DNA from 4 places in the Kitasatospora sp. NPDC051914 genome. Region 1 is predicted to be linked to each of the others. Evidence: riboswitches for the same ligand, from Rfam matches in the RefSeq annotation. Region 1 holds a riboswitch; each other region holds the start of a gene.

Region 1 (3,201 bases):
CCGGCGGAGTACTGCGAGCAGTCCCGGCCGGGCACGTTGTACGCCACCGTCACCGGGACCTGCCGCTGCAGGGCCGCCCTGGCCTGCAGCTTCGCCATGGCTTTGGTGGTCTCCTGGGGCGTCGCCGTGCCGTTGAACCACTGGGCGACCGGGTGCGAGCCCATCTTCGCCATGGCCAGCGCACCGGCGTGGTCGCCGGCCTTGAGGTCGGCGGCGGCCTGGTGCAGGGCCTTGCTGTCGAGGTCCACGTAGAACCTGGTGCCGGGCGCGGGGGCCCGCTCCCGGCCGGTGGCGGCGGACGCGGGGGAGGGCAGGCAGCAGGCCGCGACGGCGGCGACTACGGCGCTCGCTGCCGCGATTCGACGGCGGTGGCGGAACACGTGCGGCTCCTAGGGCTGGCGGACGGGGGCGCCGGGGCTTCCTCCATAGTGTGGGAGCGCTCCCAAGCGCGAGGGAATGTCTAGTCGGCGCCACTCGGCGCGTCAAGACTCCGCGCAGAAAGGGATGTTGGGCGCGGAGACGGAAGGCGCCCCCGCGCCCGGGCCGGCCGTCCGGCCTCAGCGCTGCCGGCGGACGCCCTCGCGCCACAGCAGCCCCAGGATGCCGGGTTCCACCTCCGTGGTGACCGCACCCATCGCCCGCCGGACGAACCGGACGCCGCGGGCGCCGGCACCGGCAGGATCTGAGCCGCAGCACGCGCAGCACGCCGACGGCCCCGGGCGGTTGCCCGGGGCCGTCGTGCGTCGTGCCCGCGAGGTTACTTGATCTTGAGGACCTGGCCGGGCTTGATGAGGTCCGGGTTCTCGCCGATGGTCGACTCGTTGCTGTCGTACACGTGCTTCCAGCCGCCGAGCTTGTTCTTGTCGGAGATGTCGGACAGCGTGTCACCGGCCGCCACGGTGTAGGTGGTCGCCTCCGGGGTGCCCGGGGAGTCCTGCGGCGCGGTGGTGGCCGCCGCCGGGGCCTGGTCCGTGCTGGCGGGCGCGGCGGGGCCGGTGGCCGCGCCGACGGGGTCGGTGACCGGCGGGACGCCGGTGACGGGCTGACCGGTCGTCGGGTCGGTCGCGGTCGGCGCCGTGGTCCCCGGGAGCGTGCCGGGGGTGGTGCCCGGGGCCGGGGTGGTGGCGCCGGGGGTGCCCGGCACGGTGTCGGTGGGCGGCAGCGCGGTGGTCGGGGCGGACGGGGTCGGCGGAGTGGCGGAATGCTTGTTGCCGGAGTTGTCGCCCTGGTCGTTCCGGGTGGCGCCCGGGCCGGTCCAGTAGTCGTAGATCTCCTGGCTGGTGGTCCAGTACCACTGGCCGCCGGCCTGGTACCAGTACACGCCGTTGGCGTCCTTGCCCTGCATACCGGGGAAGACCGGGGCCGCACCGCGAGCCGTGGTGGTCGGCGCGGGCGTGGCCGTCTCCGTCGGCACGACGGTCTCGGGCTTGCCCTCGCCGGTCAGCCCCGCGGTGGTGGCGCACTTGCCCCAGACCTTGGCGCCGTTGTCGGCGAGCACCCGCTCCGCAACGGTGATCTGCTCGTCCTTGGTGGCGCGGTCCGGGGTGGAGGCGAACAGGTCGCCGCCGTAGGCGACCCAGGTGCGCAGGTCCAACTGGAGTCCGCCGTAGGTACCGTCGCCGGTGGCCTTGGTCCAGTTGCCCGCCGTGGCGCACTGTGCGACCGCGTCCCAGGTGGTGACCGGGGCGGCGTGGGCGCCGGTGGCGGTGAGCAGGGGGATCGCCAGACCTGCACCGGCCACGCCGGCGGCTGCGACGGCGCGCTCGGTCTGGGTGGGGCGGCGGTGACGGCCGGAGCCGATGAAACCCATCGAGTTCCCTCTCCGCACGCCTGCGAGGTGAGCTGTCGGGTTCGGACCGGGGAGGTGGCCCGGCCGCGCGGACGCGGCTTCACCCCTAGCCGTGTGGGGGCGGCGTCGAAACGTGGGTCCCCCGTCCCTGCCCAGGGTCTGGTCGGTGACCCGTTCGACGCGGTGGGCAGGGTTCGGCGTGCCGCGCCTCGGGTGCCCGTGCTGTCGGGCTGAGGTGGAGATTAGAGGGATCGTCACCGCGATAACAAGCCAGCATCCTGAACATCACACAATCATCACGAGTGCTGAGATGTCGCAGGCGTGCATTTCGGCCACACGTCCCGTCATGCGAACGGCTGTCGACGGGGTGCCGACGGGTCGCCGTGCAGGTCACGGGGGATGTCGGCCCGGCCTGACGTGTCCGCGGCGGACGGTCCCGGACGAATTCCCCGGGAAATTCGGCGAAATTCCGCGCCGGAAATGCGGGCGGCCGCTTCCGTTGCCGTGTGCGGGGAATGGCGGACCGTCGGCGGGCGGCCCCGGGGGGCCCGCCCCACCGGGGTGATCACGGCACGAACGGAGGCTCCGGAGGATCTTTGCGCCGCCGTTCGGGCGCGACACACGAACACCGGACCGGCACCGTTCGTGGCGGAACGGAAAGCATCGGCAAGCCGTCCGACCGGGCCCCGACCGGGTCGGCCGTCAGTCCTCCGGTGGCCAGCACGCCAGCACCGCGGCCGCCTCCCCGTCCGTCAGTGGCCGGTGCCCCATCGCCACGTCGTTCTCGTCGAAGGACCATGACTCGGCCAGCAGCAGCACCGGCCGGTCGCCGTCCTCCCGCAGCACCGCCCACCATCCCAGGTCGCCCTGCGCCGACCACTCCACGTACCGGAAGACGCCGTGCCGGAAGCTCGTCCGATCGACCCCGGCGCCCTCCGGCGGCAGCCAGTCCGTCACCGATCCCTCCGCGGACGGTGCCCACCGCTGCTGGGCCTCCGTCAGTCCGACCACCTCGTCCACCGAGACCCGCACCCAGGCTCCGCCCGGCCGGGCGTCCGCCACCGCCAGCGGTGTGCAGCGGACCATGGCGTGCGCGGGCAGCTCCTCCGGGCAGTCCGGCGCGCAGTTCGCCACCGTGGACGGCGGCGCGAACAGGCACCAGAACGGCCCCTCGGTGAGGAACGGGCCGTCCATCCCCACCATCCGCACCTCGCCCGCCACCGGGGCCCGCTCCGCGGGCGCGAACCCGTGGCCGCCGTACGGCGACGCGGCGCACCCGGGCGCCGCCCAGCGGGCCAGCGACGTTCCGGCGGCCCGCGCCCACCCGGGCGGAGGAGTGGGGGACCAGGGGCGGCGCGCCGCGCAGCCGCACCCCGCTGCGTCGACGGAAACGATGACGGTCATGACAGGCA
Region 2 (3,201 bases), on a different contig from region 1:
GCTCGATACGAGACCAACAGGGCCCCTCGGCGGCGACGTGATGAGTGAGATCACCACGGCAACGACGAGGGGCCCTGTTGCGTCACTGGAACCCGCTGACCAGGCATTTCACCCCGACGAGACAGGATGAAAGAGGTTCAGTGATTCGACGCCAGCGGCAGACAGCTGGGGGAAGAGGGCACCCAGGGGGATGTCGTCGAAGGTGCCTTGGCCTACGTACATGAGCTGATCATCCGGTCCGGCCGGCGCGGACGACAAGGGCTCTCTGCTGTCCCGGTAGGTGCGGGTCCTGACAAGTCACGCGGCTGAGCACGTCCATCTGTACCCGCCTGAACTTCAACGAGTACGCCGACAGCGCGGTCAGCGGCGGCCCCGGCCGCCGGGGCGGCGGGGCCGGGAGGGCCGTCCGCGCTGGGCGGGGCGGGCGGGCCTGGCGGCGGGGGTGCGGGCGGTGGGGGTGGCGGCGGCCTGCCGGGCGGCGGCCTCGAGGCGTTCGCGGTCGGCGTCGCGGCGCAGGCGCAGCAGTTGCAGGCGGTCCTCGATCCGGGCGCGCTGGTAGAGGTCGAGGGCCTGGGCCAGGTGCTGCCATTCGTCGTGGGCGGGGCCGTCGGGCGGCGGGCCGAGCGGGTCGTCGCCGCTCACGTGGTGGCGCAACCGCCAGTGGGCGACGGCCGCGACCAGGCGCCGGTAGAGGTGCTGCTGGCCGGTGTCGTCCTCGTCGGGGGCCGGGATGTTCTCCAGCCAGGCTTCGGGGACCTGTTGTCCGGCGAGGGTGGCGGTGAGGGCGAGGTGTTCGGCCTGCGGCAGGAGCGGGGGTACCGGGGCCGGCCGCCGGCCCGCCGCGGCCGCGGCTTCGGCGGCGGCCGCGGCGGGGGCGGGGTGCCGGTCGGGCTGCACCGGGCCGGTGGGCAGGGGTGTCTCGGGCGGGCGGCCACCGCGCCGCGCCCGTCCGGGCAGGGCCGGACGCTGCCAAGCGGCCCTCGCGCAGGCCGCAGCGTTGCCGGGAGAGCACGGCGACCGGGGACATCCCGATCGCCTCGCCGCCGGTCCACGACGGCCGCGTGGGCGGGGCCGGCGACTGGTCCGCTCCTCCCCCGCGCCCGGGCGACCCGGGAGCCGGCAGAGCCCTTGTTCGGGCAGGACCGGCCGAAGCCGTCGCCGCCTTTCCCGCCGTGTCCGTCCGGCGCGAGGGGGCGCAGCGGCGCAGCGCAGCGGCCTGCTGCACAGTGCGTGAGGTGCGGCGCAGAGCGTTGACTCGTACACGATGTCTCCTGCTAGCCTGCTTCGCGTCGTCCGCCGAAAGACGGACCCGCTGCCGGGACGCCGAGTCCCGTCCACCCGTCGGCGGTCGATCGAGCACCGGTACGGACGGGAGCGGGGGAACCAGGTAGGACGCCTTGGCCCCCGCACGCACGCACGCGCACGGGTCCGGCCCGGGCTAGGGGTGAAGCCGTTCCACGGGCGGCCGGGCCACCTCATGCGGCCCGAACCCGACAGCTCACCTCGCAGGCGTCGCAGAGGTACCGCCCATGCGTTTTATCTCCACTCCTGTCCGGATCGGCGCGCTGGCCGCTGTCGGCCTGCTGGCCATCCCTCTTGTCGGCCATGCGCAGGCCTCCGCCGACGGCCCCAAGGTCGTCCAGGACGGGCTCGGCCCGACCGCCATGGCCGCCGGCACCGCCGCCACCGCGACCCTCGCCGTGCACTCCTCGCGCTGCTTCACCGCCGACACCCTGGGTGTTTCGGTACGCGACCCCGCGGGCAAGCGCACCGACTTCCCCGGCGCGGCCCGCTCCGTACGGATCTGCCCGGGGGGTGTGTCGATCACCACCGGCGCGCTGGCCCTGCCGGCCGGCACCTACTCCGAGTTCGGCTACTGGCGCGACCTTGCGGGCACCCGGCACAACCTGCCCGCGCGCACACTGACCGTCGGCGACGGATCCACCCCAGCGCCGACCGCGAGCGCCACGGCGGCCTCCCCGACCGCCACGGCCTCCCCGACCGCCACGGCGACACCTAGCCCGACCGCCACGGCCGCAACACCCACCACGGCACCGACGTCGAGCGCCCCGACCCCGATCCCCGCGCCCACCGCCACCGCCACCGCCACGCAGGCTCCGGCGGGCATGAGGGAGCTGCCCGGCCCGTTGTACGGCGTCACCGTCGACGACGTCTCGAACCTCGCCGCCATCGTCGCCTCGTCGAAGCAGCTGTCCCACAGGCCGACCACCCGCATCGTCTTCGACGAGAACGTGAACCCCTCCCAGTACACCCAGGCGGTCAACCAGCTCCAGCCGGTCAGCTACCTCATGGGCGAGGTCCTCGACTCCTACTACCTCAAGGACTACTCCGCCCAGGCCTACCACGACCGGGTCGCCCAGTACCTGAACGCCTTCGGCAACCAGGTCGACCTCTGGGAGATCGGCAACGAGGTCAACGGCAACTGGACCGGCAGCTACAGCGACGTCTCCGCCAAGATCACCGATGCCTACAACCAGGTCAAGGCCGCCGGCAAGCGCGCCGCACTGACCCTCTACTACGACATCGGCTGCGGCAACGGCCCCTCCGAGCTCGACCCGATCGCCTTCACCAACCAGTACGTGCCCGCGAGCATGCGCAACGGCCTCGACTACGTCACGCTCAGCTACTACGAAGCCGACTGCAACAACATCCGGCCGAGCGCGGCCACCTGGACCGCCTACTTCCAGCAACTGCACACGCTGTACCCGAACGCCAAACTCGCCTTCGGTGAAATCGGCCTGCCCGACCCCGTCACCACCACCACCCAGAGCCAGGCCACCACGCTCCTCAACTACTACTACGGCCTGCACATCGACCTGCCCTACTACGCGGGCGGGTACTTCTGGTGGAACTACGCCGAGGACATGATCCCCACCACCAAGCCCATGTGGCAGAGCCTGAACACCGCATTCGCGACGATGCCCGTGCCCACCCCCTGACACGGAGGCGGTCACCCCGGGGGCGCCGGAACAACACCGGCGCCCCCTGCCAACACCGAGACGGCCCCGACCGGGCAGGCGCCGAGCGCCGGTGAACGGGCCGGGCCGACCTGGTACCGAAGGAGCGTTCGGGTCCGCACGACAGTGCGGCCCGGGCTTGCCGGTGACCAGCTCACGGAAGTGGTTTCGGGCCTCGAGGAGAACGATTCCGTCGTTCTTCCGTCCTCGTCGAAATGAGGCG
Region 3 (3,201 bases), on a different contig from region 1:
CGAGCGCGACGTCCTTGCCCGGGGTGTAGCCGGCCTTCTTGATGGCCTCGACGATCAGGTCGAGGGCCTCGCGGTTGGAGTCCAGGTTCGGCGCGAAGCCGCCCTCGTCGCCGAGGCCGGTGGACAGGCCGCGCTCCTTCAGCACGCCCTTGAGGGTGTGGTAGACCTCGACGCCCCAGCGGACGGCCTCGGAGAAGGACTCCGCGCCGATCGGGGCGATCATGAACTCCTGGATGTCGACGTTGGAGTCCGCGTGCGAGCCGCCGTTGAGGATGTTCATCATCGGCACCGGCAGGACGTGCGCGTTGGGGCCGCCCAGGTAGCGGAACAGCGGCAGGTCGCTGGCCTCGGAGGCGGCGTGCGCCACGGCGAGGGAGACGCCGAGGATGGCGTTGGCGCCGAGCGAGGACTTGTCGGGGGTGGCGTCCAGGTCGAGCATGGCCTGGTCGATCAGGCGCTGCTCGGTGGCGTCGTAGCCGACCAGCTCCGGGCCGATCTGCTCGATGACGGCGAGGACGGCCTTCTCCACGCCCTTGCCGAAGTAGCGGTTCTTGTCGCCGTCGCGAAGCTCCAGGGCCTCGAAGGCACCGGTGGAGGCACCGGACGGGACAGCGGCACGACCGGTGCTGCCGTCGTCGAGGCCGACCTCGACCTCGACCGTGGGGTTACCGCGGGAGTCGAGGATTTCGCGGGCTACGACGACATCGATGGACGGCACGAGGCATCTCCTAGCGGAAGCGGATGAGGGTCGTTACGACCAGAGCCTAACCGCACGGGCCCGCAGGGCCACGCCGCGCATGGCCCTGTCTCACCGTGTGACCTGGCTACTCGCCGGTAGTTCACCTGAAGGACCACAAAACCGGCCGTCCGCCCCCGGGTGCCGCCCCGCGGGCGGACGGGCCGTTCGTACAGTGTCGGTCCGTCAGTCCAACTGCAGCTGCTGGCCGGGCAGGATCAGGTCGGGGTCGGCGCCGACGACCTCCCTGTTGTTCGCGTACAGCTGCTCCCAGCCGCCGGCCGTGCCGCGGTCGGCGGCGATGCCGGAGAGCGTGTCGCCGGGCTGCACGGTGTACGTCGCGCGGCCGACCTCGGGCACGGGGACGGCCTGCATCGTCCGCCCGGAGTCCTCCGCCGCGGCGTCCCCGTCGTCGTCGCCGCCGGCCGGCTCGGCCGGGGTCGGCGGCAGGTGCCGCTCGTAGATCTCGCGGTGCGCCGTCCAGTACCAGCGGTCGTCCTTCTGGTACCAGTACACGCCGCCGGACGCGTCCCACCCGCCGTGGCCGGGGAACCGCGGCGAGCCCGAGCGCTGCCCGCTGCCGGACTGGGCGGTGCCGGCCGCCCCGGTACTCGAGGCGGAGGCGCGGGTCAGGCCGGCGCGTTTGGAACAGACCGGCCACGCATTGGGCCCCTGGGAGGCCAGCACCTTCTCGGCGACGGCGATCTGCTGGCTCTTGCTCGCCTGGTGGGCGAGCGGCGCGTACCGGGCGCCGCCGAACCCCTTCCAGGTGCGTGCGCTGAACTGCAGCCCGCCGTAGTAGCCGTTGCCGGTGTTGATCTTCCAGTTCCCGCCGCTCTCGCACTGGGCGACCTTGTCCCAGATCGAGACGGGGGCGGCATGCGCGCCCGCCGCGGTGAGCAGCGGCATGGCGAGGCCGACACCGGCGACACCCGCGACGGCGACCGCCTTCTCGGCGGAGGTCCTGCGGCGGTGGCGGCCAGGTCCGGTGAAGAGCATGGGTTGTCCCTCTCCGAACGCCTGCGAGGTGAGCTGTCGGGTTCGGACCGGGAGGCTTGGCCCGGCCGCGGCCGCAGGAGGGGTCCTGCTGACGCGGCTTCACCCCTAGCCGTGGGGACGGCGACGAACGTGGTTCCCCCGCCCCTGTCCTTCGTCTTCGGTCGTCAGGCCCGGGATGCGGCGGACAGGATTCGGCGTTTCCGCAGCCGGGGTCCGCTGCTGCGGACTGATTCGGAGAGTAGGCAGAGCCGACGACCGATCACAAGCTCATATCGCTCATATCACGCAAGAATTACGGCGAACTGATTATCGCCCACGAACGATACTGATTTGTCCTGATTGATGAGTGTTCAGTCCCGGCCTTGCGGCGGCGACACGACACACCGTCAGGCGATGTCGTCCCGCCCGGGCGGCGGTGGAACGTCCGCCTGCGGGGTGAAGGCGACCGGCAGCTCGCGCAGCCCCCGCATGATGAGGCCGCCGCGCCAGCGCAGGTCGGCCGGGTCGGCGTCCAGCGCGAGGTCGGGCAGCCTGGTCAGCAGCGTCGCCAGCGTCGCCCGGCCCTCCAGCCGGGCCAGCGGCGCACCGATGCAGTAGTGGATGCCGTGGCCGAAGCCCAGGTGCGGGTTGTCGGTGCGGGCGAGGTCCAGGGTGTTCTCGTCGGCGAACCTGGCCGGATCGCGGTCGGCCGCCGCCAGCACGACCAGCACCGGGTCGCCGACCGGGATCTCCACCCCGCCGATCACCAGCGGCCGGGTCGCGAACCGCCAGGTGGCCAGCTCCACCGGCCCGTCGTAGCGGAGCAGCTCCTCGATCCCGGTCTCCAGCAGGCCGCTCTCGCCGCGGGCCAGCGACTCCTGGAGCAGCGCCCGCTGGCCGGGGTTGCGCAGCAGCGCGTACAGGCCGTTGCCGATCAGGTTGACGGTGGTCTCGAAGCCGGCGAAGAGCAGGATGAAGGCCATCGCCGCGGCCTCGTTCTCGGTCAGGTGCTCGCCGTGGTCGCTGGCCCTGATCAGCCCGGAGATCAGGTCGTCGCCGAGGTCGGCCCGCTTGCGGTGGATCAGCTCCGCCAGGTAGCCGCGCATCCGCTTCACGGCCCGGCCGACGCCGCCGCGCTGCCCGCCGTGGTGTCGGATCATCATTCCGGCCCAGTCCCGGAAGTCGTCCTGGTCTTCGGGCGGCACGCCCAGCAGGTCGCAGATCGCGTAGATCGGCAGCGGGAAGGCGAACTCGTGGATCAGGTCGGCGGTGCCGCGCCCGGCGAAGGAGTCGATCAGCCGATCGGTGAGCTGCTGCACCCGCGGCTCGAACTCCGCGACCCGCCGCGGGGTGAACGCCTTGGACACCAGCCGGCGCAGCCGGGTGTGGTCCGGCGGGTCGATGTTCAGCAGGTGCGTCATCAGGTCGGCCTGCCGCTCGCCCGGGATGCCGACCCGGCCGGAGCGGTGCGCCTGCTCGCTGTGGTG
Region 4 (3,201 bases), on a different contig from region 1:
GCCCCGCCGACGGTTCGTCAGAAGGCATGGGCTATCGTCTCGGTCGGCGGAAATTCGTCTCACATGGCAGGATCTTCGCCCCGGGCTCCCGGCTAGTCCTTTACGCAGGCAGCACGAACGACCACACTGAGTCCGGGTGGGCTGGTCGATGCTCGGGGGATGGGGGGCGGCAGGTGCGGCAGACAGCAGGCGGTATCGGCGCCGCGGGCACCTCCACGACGGCGGGATCGGTCGACTCGTGCCAGGGACGGTCGGCGCAGGCCGCGGTCCGGTTTCGACACGGGGTTCCAGCACGAACCCCCGCCACAGATTGAGGAAGTGAGTCCGGGTGGCCTTCTCCGTCTCCGCGTTGTTCCTGTTCGGCGTCATCGTCGTGATCTTCATCCGCAACAAGCAGCTGAAGACCAGCCACGCGATCGTCGCAGCGCTCTTCGGCTTCATGGTGAGCCAGTCCACGGCGGCCCGGCCGATCCAGGACTTCCTCAACCAGCTGGCGAAGACCATCTCGTCCGTGGCGAGCTGACCCGCCCTACTGCCCGACCCCGGCCCGCCGCCAGCGCGCCAGCAGCCCGCGCCGCACGGCCGGCGCGGCGGCCGGCGGCACCTCGGCGGCGGCCGGAGCGGTCTGCGCCGCCGCGCCGTCCGGCACCAGCAGGACGAACAGCCTTGCCCAGCACAGCCGTTCGCCGCGCGGCCAGTCGAGGCCGCGCAGCGCGGCCGAGGCCTGCTCCGACACGGCGCCGTTGATCCGCACCTCGGCGACGTCCTCCCCGGCCCGGCCGCCGAGGAACAGCTTCACCCCGGTCACACCGGTGCCCGCCGGCAGCGCCAGGGCACCGGCGAGCGCCGGCAGCACCTGGTGGTCCGCAAGCCACTCCGCCAGCCGGTCGCTGCCGAAACCGAAGACCGCAGCCGGGCCCTGCACCGCCTGCCATCCCGGGAGCTCTGCCGGGCGGCAGCGGTCGGCGTGCTCGCCGCGCGCGTCCTGCAGCTCGACCACGGCCGCGGCCGTGGTGGTCGCCCACATCCGTACCGCGCTGTCGAGCCGCTCCTCCTCGGTGCGGCCCAGGCCCGCCGTGCAGTCCCACACCACCGGGCCGTCCGCCTGCCCCAGGTTGAGCACGAAGCCCAGGTCCACGTGGCCGGCCGCGCCGCCCTCTCCCGGATGCTCGCGGACCGCCACCGCCGTCGTCCCCGGACCGCGCACCACGCTGCCCTCGACCGTGAACCGCTGCCCGTACCGGGCGGCCATCTCGCGCACCACGCTGCGCTGGATCACGTCCAGTCGGGACTGCGGCCGCACCCGCGACTCCTCGCTCGAAAAGGGGCTCGAACACCGATCGCGAGCGAGGTTATCGGCCCGGGCCGACGGTCTGCAGAGGGGCCCGCGTGACCAGCGTCACCGGGTGGGCCATGATCCGTGCCCGGCCGCGACCGGCCGCGCACACGGGGTGTCCGATTTGCCGGACTGCTGATGATCCGGACACGTACGGTCACTGCATCGACTGCGCTCCGCCCACCACTCGCGGGCGGAGAGTGACCCTTCGGGCGGCCGTCGACGGTCCGTGAGGCCGAGGCGCTTGCCTCCGAGGCGCCCATCGGGTTTTCCTCGAGTCCTGCCCGGCCACCGGCTGGGCGGGCCACCGGGCGGAACGCCGAGTCCTGCCGCCGCCCGGGGTCACGCACCATTCCGTGCACGGCAGGAGCGGGGGACCCAAGGTAAGTCGCCGCACCGGGCAATCCGGGACGGCTTGGGGTGAAGTCGCGCCTTTTCGCGACCGGGCGAACTCCCCGCCCGAACCCGACAGCTCACCTCGCAGGCGTCGGAGAGGAACAACTCCATGTCCGTTCTGGGCACCCGTCTGTCCCGCGTCGCCGTCGCCACCGGTGTGGCCGCCGCCGCCATCGCCATCCCCGTCACCGCCGCCAGCGCCCACAGCGCCCCCGCCGCGGCCCCGGCCGCCGCCCCGGCTGCTGCGCAGGCCGCCGCCCAGGCCGCCGCGCCCGCGCAGGCCCCTGCTGCCGCTCCGGCCGCCGACACCACCTACAAGGTCGTCCGCGGCGACACCCTTTCCAAGATCGCCAACGCGCAGCACGTCGACGGCGGCTGGAAGAAGCTGTACCAGGACAACCGCCAGGTCATCGGCGGCAACCCGAACCTGATCTTCCCGGGCCAGAAGCTGACCGTCGGCGCCGCTGCCGCGCAGGCCGCCGCCCCGCAGGCCGCTGCGCCGAAGCCCGCCGCGCCGAAGGCCGAGGCGAAGAAGGCCGACACGGCCGCCGCCTCCCGCTCCGAGAAGCGCACCCCGGTCCAGGCCGCCCCGAAGCCGGCCGCCCCCAAGACCGAGGCCGCCAAGCCGGCTGCCCCGAAGCCCGCCGCCGCCCCGAAGACCGAGGCCGCCAAGCCGGCCGCGGCCGCCTCCGGCTACGTCGCCCCGGTCGCCGCCGGCCTGGGCACCCCTTACCACAAGGCCGGTTCCAACTGGTCCAGCGGTTACCACACCGGCGTCGACTTCGCCGTCAGCACCGGCACCTCCATCCACGCCATCGCCGGCGGCACCGTCGTCGAGGCCGGCTGGGGCGGCGCCTACGGCAACAACGTCGTCATCAAGCACGCCGACGGCAAGTACTCCCAGTACGCCCACTTCTCGGCGCTGAAGGTCTCGGTCGGCCAGACCGTCACCGCCGGCCAGGTCATCGGCCTCTCCGGGGCCACCGGCAACGTCACCGGCCCGCACCTGCACTTCGAGATCCGCACCACCCCGTCGTACGGCTCCGACATCGACCCGGTCGCGTACCTCGCGGCCCACGGCGTCCGCGTCTGACGCACACCGCCGCACGGCACACACCCGAAGGCCCGACCCGGGGATCAACCGATCCCGGGGCCGGGCCTCGGCCGTTCCGCACCGCTCTGCGGGCCGCGGCGAGAGGGGGAATCCGGCAGAGGGCGCGCGCCGGAGTGGAAGTCGGCGGTTTCCACCCCCGTGGCGCAGGACGGAGCGCGAGCGCTCGATCGTACGGGCGGTCCGTGGACCGGTGAGCGAGGCCGTCCACGGGGTGCGGAACGGGCACAACGCCCTGAAAATCCCTCAGACGACGAAGGCCCCAGCTCTGCGATCAGGTCGCTGAGCTGGGGCCTTTGCTGTGGAGCGGGCGACGGGAATCGAACCCGCGTGGCCAGTTTGGAAGACGACGGCACCG

Evidence for each region. A riboswitch is a leader RNA that binds a small molecule or an ion and turns the genes downstream of it on or off. The one in region 1 is predicted to bind cyclic di-AMP.
Region 2: linked by a shared signal. The riboswitch ahead of AB0M03_RS38550 (hypothetical protein) and the one ahead of AB0M03_RS30455 (transglycosylase family protein) in region 1 are both predicted to bind cyclic di-AMP.
Region 3: linked by a shared signal. The riboswitch ahead of AB0M03_RS28115 (transglycosylase family protein) and the one ahead of AB0M03_RS30455 (transglycosylase family protein) in region 1 are both predicted to bind cyclic di-AMP.
Region 4: linked by a shared signal. The riboswitch ahead of AB0M03_RS36475 (LysM peptidoglycan-binding domain-containing M23 family metallopeptidase) and the one ahead of AB0M03_RS30455 (transglycosylase family protein) in region 1 are both predicted to bind cyclic di-AMP.

The regions. Positions count from the first base shown of each region.
Region 1 is NZ_JBFAXX010000057.1:35,738-38,938, forward strand. Features, by position in the region: gene AB0M03_RS30450 (glycoside hydrolase family 6 protein) at 1-380, opposite strand, end outside; gene AB0M03_RS30455 (transglycosylase family protein) at 758-1,810, opposite strand; cyclic di-AMP (ydaO/yuaA leader) riboswitch at 1,812-1,964, opposite strand; gene AB0M03_RS30460 (hypothetical protein) at 2,492-3,193, opposite strand.
Region 2 is NZ_JBFAXX010000122.1:6-3,206, forward strand. Features, by position in the region: gene AB0M03_RS38545 (hypothetical protein) at 361-897, opposite strand; cyclic di-AMP (ydaO/yuaA leader) riboswitch at 1,348-1,527, shown strand; gene AB0M03_RS38550 (hypothetical protein) at 1,530-2,960, shown strand.
Region 3 is NZ_JBFAXX010000049.1:31,828-35,028, reverse strand. Features, by position in the region: gene eno (phosphopyruvate hydratase) at 1-718, opposite strand, end outside; gene AB0M03_RS28115 (transglycosylase family protein) at 923-1,735, opposite strand; cyclic di-AMP (ydaO/yuaA leader) riboswitch at 1,740-1,928, opposite strand; gene AB0M03_RS28110 (cytochrome P450) at 2,122-3,201, opposite strand, start outside.
Region 4 is NZ_JBFAXX010000094.1:3,321-6,521, reverse strand. Features, by position in the region: gene AB0M03_RS36485 (hypothetical protein) at 329-523, shown strand; gene AB0M03_RS36480 (DUF6348 family protein) at 530-1,303, opposite strand; cyclic di-AMP (ydaO/yuaA leader) riboswitch at 1,674-1,836, shown strand; gene AB0M03_RS36475 (LysM peptidoglycan-binding domain-containing M23 family metallopeptidase) at 1,842-2,825, shown strand.